Regions from separate parts of the Cysteiniphilum sp. QT6929 genome, predicted to be linked through region 2. Evidence: riboswitches for the same ligand, from Rfam matches in the RefSeq annotation. Region 2 holds a riboswitch; the other holds the start of a gene.

Region 1 (3,423 bases), 1.1 Mb from region 2:
AGAATCAATGCGATTAGCAGTAACCATCGTATAGCGGAAAAGCCCCTCATTAGCTAAAATCGAGAAAATAGCCGCATAAATGGTCCACTGATCAGGAATCATCAAATCACCTGAAAACCAATTAGATAAAGCATGATAAGTGATGAGTAACGCCACTAAAATCAAAATGATTGATAAGATAACGGTTGCTAAAGTTTCAATGCGTTCGTGCCCATACGGGTGATTATTATCAGCACCTTTGTTGGCGTGTTTGGCTGCGAAAAGCACCATAATATCACTTAATAAATCCGAAAATGAATGCACGCCATCGGCGAATAATGCAGGCGAGCCACCGACTAGACCAATTAACATTTTTAACACTGCTAATCCAGTATTAACAAACATCCCCACAATGGTGACTTTTTTACTTGCTTGATAGCGCTCTACTTCAGAAACTGCCATATTTGCAACCTCTCTACTTAAGCTTATTTTGTGCTTAGCATACTGAAGTTTCTTAATTTGTATATAAAAATACTTGATATAGCACTAATTTAGTACTAATCAATAATCATTCTCAGGCGGTAGTAATAATAGTATTGCCCAACCATGATAAATAGTAGGCTTAAAATCACAATGGGGCTGATAATACTCGGCAGCGGCCAACCAAAGCTTAATGCCGATATTTCATCACAGATAAGTGCGAGCACATTTAATACCAGAAAAATCAAGCTAAATGCTGTGGCATTTTTCTCTTTGATGTTTTTAATAATTTGCGGCAACCAATAAATGGCATAACAAAACATACTAATAAAGCCGATATTTTCTAACATTGCATTGTTTAAATTATGCAAACTTACCAAAGCAATACCTACAGCGATAACAAGTAGGCATAAAATGTGAAAATTATAACTTTGAGCGTGTCTGTTTTTTTGCTGATTTATACTTTTGCTATCACGATATATTTGCCACTGCTGAAATAACAAACATGTCAAAGTCAATATCGTAACTACGCGATATTGCCACTGCAAATCAAAGCCAAATCCATATATCAGATCCAAAACATTAGCAACGACCATCAACAAATGCGTACCATGGCTAATATGTCCAGCTTGACGCTTGAACTGGTTATGAATTATCTGCGGCAAAAAATAAATGCAATAAATAACAAATGATATGTTAATGCTAATATGACCGATCACGCTTTGATCTCCCCCTTGGCTTTCTTTTATATGCATAGGAAGACAGAAAAAGCAGATGCAGAAATGCACTTTATCAACTTCCTACGCTAGGATTAACTAGTTCAGGTACAAAGGGTTAGGTAAAACCTTCTCAGCAAAATGCACCCCTGTTGTTCGGCGGTATTTTAGTACGTATTTTTTAGCTAAACAAGTCTGAAATTAGCGCATGTTTACAGAAACGACCGCCTCTAGTTCTTTTATTTTTTCTCTTAAGCTTAAAATAATTGAAATAGCTGATGAGTTAACATCTAAATCGCGCATCAAACGCATCGCTGATTTAGCTCGGGCAATATCATATGCTGCAACATAATAACTATCTGCTTGGATTTTTGCACTCACTACATCATGCTCAATCCATTCAATAATAATGGTTTGTGGTACACACAGCATCTCTGACAACTCAATGATGCTAATATAGTCTCCTGATACAATCATCTCTGCCATTTTTACGCTCCTAATAAGTCTTTGCGTGGATCAAACGCCATCTCAGTGGCCATATTTTGATAAAAAGCCTTTTGTGCTTCTGATACCGCAGGCGGCAGGATAACATCTAAAACCACATAAAAATCGCCATCTGCCAAACCCTTACCTTTCAAACGCATTTTCTTGCCACTTTGAGTATGCTCTGGCACCTTAAGTTTCATCTGACCATGCGGTGTTGGCACATTAATCTCTGCACCCAATGCTGCCTCCCAAGGTGCTATGGGAATATGGCTATAAATGTCATTGCCAACTACTTTGTATTGCTTATCAGAGTGGACAATAATCTCAAGATATAGATTACCACTTAAACCACCACTGACACCGGCTTCGCCCTGACCTTTTAAACGAATTTGCTGATGATTGCCAACGGCTTTAGGGATTTTCACTTTTAAACGTTTTGTTTTCTCAACAATACGACCCTCTTCATTAACCGTTTGGTACGCAAAGTGTAGCTCACGCTCTATACCAGTTAAGGCATCAGCTACACTAATTTCAACCTTGGTATGCAAGTCCTGACCGTTCATTGCAAAACCTTGTTTACGCCCTTGACGCTCCCTATGCTGTTGACGGAAAAACTCACCAAAAATATCCTCATAACCGCTAAAGTCGCTACCTTGATAAAAGTGCTGCTGGCGATTGCTATGTCCTTGCTGCGTATTGCCACCTTGATGAAAGCCGTCGGCTTTGGCATGTTGCCAATTGGCACCATATTGATCATATAGTTTACGTTTTTCAGTGTCTTTCAGCACTTCATAAGCATCTTGCACTTCTTTGAATTTTTCCTCAGCATTCGCCTCTGTACTGACATCAGGGTGATACTTCTTAGCTAAACGTCGATAGGCTTTTTTAATCTCAGCATCAGTAGCTGTTTTTGCCACCCCTAACAGCTGATAGTAGTCTTTTTCCATAGATCAACTTCCTTTTGTGTGATTTTTATTCTGTTTAATCTCTAATAACATATTTCTTTTTGCTGCTCTTCAAAGTAACGAGCAATACCACCTTCATAGTTATAGACGTTTTCAAAGCCAAGCTCAATGAGCTTTTGTGCAGCCTTTTGACTTCTAATACCTAATTTACAAATCACAATAATTTTTTGCGCCTTGCTCACACCTTCTGGTGTAACACCTTGCAGCACTTGTGCTAATGGTAGATGCTCCACTTTAACATCTAAAGAAGCAATATCAAGCTCCCACCCTTCGCGCACATCGATAATCAGCGCCTCCGGATCAATCTGATATGCCTTTTGCACTTCAATTGTTGCTTTATTATTTTGCTCAAGACCAAAATCATGGGTGACACAGCCTTTGCAATTTGGATTGCGTTTAAATCCATAATTTTGCCAAGTTAATGCATCACTATCAAATATCATTAAATGTTGCTTAATCTCTTTACCTAAAAAGAAATTCACTACCATATTCGCTGCCATCGTGCCAACCACACCGACACTGGCACCTAATACACCTGCTTCTGAACAATTTGGGACTAAGTGAGCCGGTGGTGGCGATGGATATAAACAACGATAACAAGACTTTGTAGGATCAAAGAAACTCAATTGAGCTTGCGATTTAAGCACACTAGCACTAATAAAGGGTTTGCCAAGTTTGCAACATGCATCATTTACCGCATAACGCGTTTGAAAATTATCACTACCATCAATAATTAAATCATATGACGCAAAAATCTCGCAAGCACGCTTGAAATCTAAGCGCTCGTTATGTTCAAT
Region 2 (3,423 bases):
TTAATGCTCGGTTAAGCATCAATTACCAAAGTTTTTGTTTTCGCTTTTTTTAATGAGTATATACTCATAGGAAATCTGTTTTTTGAATGTGTTTATGGAATTTTTAAACGAGATAGCACCTATTATTATCATTGCGGCAACCATTATTGCTATTTGTGTTGGCAGTTTTTTAAATGTGGTCATTGCGCGTCTGCCTGAAATACTAGATAAGCAATACAAAGATCAAGCCTATGACATTCTTGATATCTCGCCACCTGATATAAAGGGGAGGTTATCTGAAAATATTCATCGCAGGTCAGCTTGTCCGGCATGTCACCAGCAACTGAAGCCATGGCACAATATTCCTCTTGTAAGCTTTATCTTTTTGCGTGGTAAATGCAGCTTTTGCCGCAGTAAAATATCTTTACTTTATCCAAGTGTTGAATTCATTAGCGGTCTTCTGGTGTTTCTCACGCTGTACTATTTTGGTGTGACGTCTGCGGCATTGTCGTTATGTTTGATGTATTTCTTTTTAATTCCGCTCGCAGCGATTGACCTTAAACATTTTATGTTGCCTGATAATCTAACCTTGCCTTTGTTGTGGCTTGGGCTATTAATAAATTGCACCTTTGTTTTTAGCTCACCAATACAGGCAATATTGGGTGCAGTCCTTGGTTATGGCATATTATGGCTCGTATTTTGGGTGTTTAAATTCATTACCAAAAAAGAGGGCATGGGCTATGGTGACTTCAAATTAATGGCAGCCCTTGGCGCTTGGTTTGGCGCTCCAAGCTTGCTGTTTTTAATATTCACCAGTGCGGTGATCGGTATTGTGTTTGCTATTGTCATAAGCTTAATAAAGCGACGAGGAACTTCTCTGATTCCTTTTGGTCCATCCATTGCATTTGCTGGGATATTGTATCCTTTTATCGGTCAGACGCTCACTCATGCATATTTCCAAATGTTATACCACTCACAAACCATTTTATAGTATTACTAGCATTGAATTTTCTGCACTTTTGAGCAATTCTATTTTGACAATAGTCCTAGCTATTGCCTGCGATATAATTGCTCAAAAGGCTCAAAAACTTCTTCGTCATTGAACACCGCAAAATGATTTACGAGCGGTATATTCCCACATTTCTAGATAAGATTTATGTTAAGAGCAAAATCTAGCAGTAGACACCTCCGAAAAATTACTTTAGGATAAATCGCGTTTACAACAGGGGTGCCGTTGGCTGAGAGCAAAATGCAAGTTTTGTAACCCTTTGTACCTGAACTAGTTAGTACTAGCGTAGGAAGTTGTTATAACGATTTGTATTTTGTACTGTGCTCAAAATGATTGGCGCGATATATCACAAAAAGTTTTCCTACGCATGTAAAAGGCAAAATCTAAGGAGCCATACATGCCACAGCATAAAAAAACAGCATCAACTAGCGACAAAGCGTCATTGACCTTATCGGCTGATTTACAAGCAGCCTATCCTGCATCGAGCAAAAAATATCTTAAGACGGATGATAATCTTCACGTGCCTTTTCGCTATATTACCCAGAGCGATACACTAACCGAGCAAGGGCGTGTGCAAAATCCTGAGATTGCAGTATATGATACCTCAGGCAAATATAGTGATGAGTCTTACAAGCATGATTTGGTTGAGGGTCTACCCAAACTGCGCCAAGCATGGATTAAAGACAATAATGAGATCGAAACATTAGAAGACTTTAGTGCTGAGTTTACCCATACACAAAAAGACTTAGCATTTCCCAAGCGTGCTAAGCCATTAAAAGCAAAACAAGGCAACAATGTCACACAAATGCATTATGCGCGTCGCGGCATAATCACCAAAGAAATGCACTATGTTGCACTGCGTGAGAACTTAAAGCGTGCAAATGCGCATATTCAAGATCCTATTTTACTTAAGCAGCATCCTGGTGTTGATTTTGGCGCAAACATTCCCAATGAGATAACGCCTGAGTTTGTGCGCCAAGAGATCGCTTTGGGACGCGCGATTATTCCAAGCAATATCAATCATCCAGAAATGGAGCCGATGATTATAGGGCGAAATTTCAGTGTCAAAATCAATGCCAATATTGGCACATCTGCGGTGAGCTCCTCAATTGCTGAAGAAGTCGAAAAAATGGTGATCGCAACGCGTTGGGGTGCCGATACAGTGATGGATTTATCAACGGGTAAAAACATTCATCAAACGCGTGAATGGATTATTCGTAACTCACCTGTGCCCATTGGTACGGTGCCAATTTACCAAGCGCTCGAAAAAGTCGACGGTCAGGCAGAAAAACTGACATGGGAGATCTTTCGCGATACCTTGATTGAACAAGCTGAGCAGGGGGTGAGTTATTTCACCATTCATGCTGGTGTGCGTTTGAAATATATTCATCTAACTGCTAAGAGACTAACAGGTATTGTCTCGCGCGGTGGCTCAATTATTGCCAAATGGTGTATTGCGCATCACAAGGAGAGCTTCATCTACACCCACTTTGATGAGATTTGTGAAATTATGAAAGCCTATGATGTTGCTTTTTCTCTAGGTGATGGTTTGCGTCCAGGCTCTATTTTAGATGCCAATGATGAAGCGCAATTTGCTGAGCTTGAGACTCTGGGTGAGTTAACCAAGCGCGCGTGGGATCACGATGTGCAGGTGATGATTGAGGGACCAGGGCACGTGCCGATGCAAATGATTAAAGAGAATATGACCAAAGAGCTTAAGGATTGCTTTGAAGCACCGTTTTATACATTGGGTCCCTTGGTGACGGATATAGCACCTGGTTATGATCATATTACATCAGCGATAGGTGCTGCACAAATTGGCTGGTATGGTACCTCAATGCTCTGTTATGTGACACCGAAAGAGCACTTAGGGTTGCCGGATAAAGAGGATGTACGCGAGGGTATCGTTACTTATAAATTAGCAGCGCATGCAGCTGATTTAGCTAAGGGTTTTCCTGCGGCACAAATTCGCGATAATGCCTTATCAAAAGCCCGTTTTGAGTTTAGATGGCAAGATCAGTTTAATTTAAGCCTTGATCCACAAAAAGCACAGAGCTTCCACGATCAGACATTGCCAAAAGAAGGGCATAAGCTTGCACATTTTTGTTCGATGTGTGGGCCTAAGTTCTGTTCGATGAAAATCACTCAAGAAGTGCGTGATTATGCTAAAGAACATAAGCTTGATTTAGTGGATGTTGCAAACAAAGGCATGCAGCAGAAAAGTGAGGATTTCTTAGCGCAAGGCGCTGAAATTTATCATGTCGAATAGCATGCGTGTTGCGATTGTTGGTGGCGGTCTCGTCGGGCGCATACTGGCAATCACATTGCTTGAATCATTTGCTGACATTAGGATTGATCTATATGACAAAAACACTGATTTTAGTGGTAAATCAAGTTGCGGTTATGCGGCAGCTGGCATGGTTGCGCCTGTTTCT

What was found. A riboswitch is a leader RNA that binds a small molecule or an ion and turns the genes downstream of it on or off. The one in region 2 is predicted to bind thiamine pyrophosphate.
Region 1: another riboswitch for thiamine pyrophosphate. It lies ahead of NYP54_RS00890 (PQ-loop repeat-containing protein); the one in region 2 lies ahead of thiC (phosphomethylpyrimidine synthase ThiC).

Annotation. Positions count from the first base shown of each region.
Region 1 covers NZ_CP103983.1:212,037-215,459, reverse strand. Annotated here, with positions in the region: gene NYP54_RS00895 (cation diffusion facilitator family transporter) at 1-441, opposite strand, end outside; gene NYP54_RS00890 (PQ-loop repeat-containing protein) at 537-1,214, opposite strand; TPP riboswitch at 1,240-1,336, opposite strand; gene NYP54_RS00885 (chaperone modulator CbpM) at 1,377-1,661, opposite strand; gene NYP54_RS00880 (DnaJ C-terminal domain-containing protein) at 1,664-2,608, opposite strand; gene NYP54_RS00875 (HesA/MoeB/ThiF family protein) at 2,650-3,423, opposite strand, start outside.
Region 2 covers NZ_CP103983.1:1,706,740-1,710,162, forward strand. Annotated here, with positions in the region: gene NYP54_RS07455 (A24 family peptidase) at 95-970, shown strand; TPP riboswitch at 1,194-1,297, shown strand; gene thiC (phosphomethylpyrimidine synthase ThiC) at 1,386-3,257, shown strand; gene NYP54_RS07465 (FAD-dependent oxidoreductase) at 3,247-3,423, shown strand, end outside.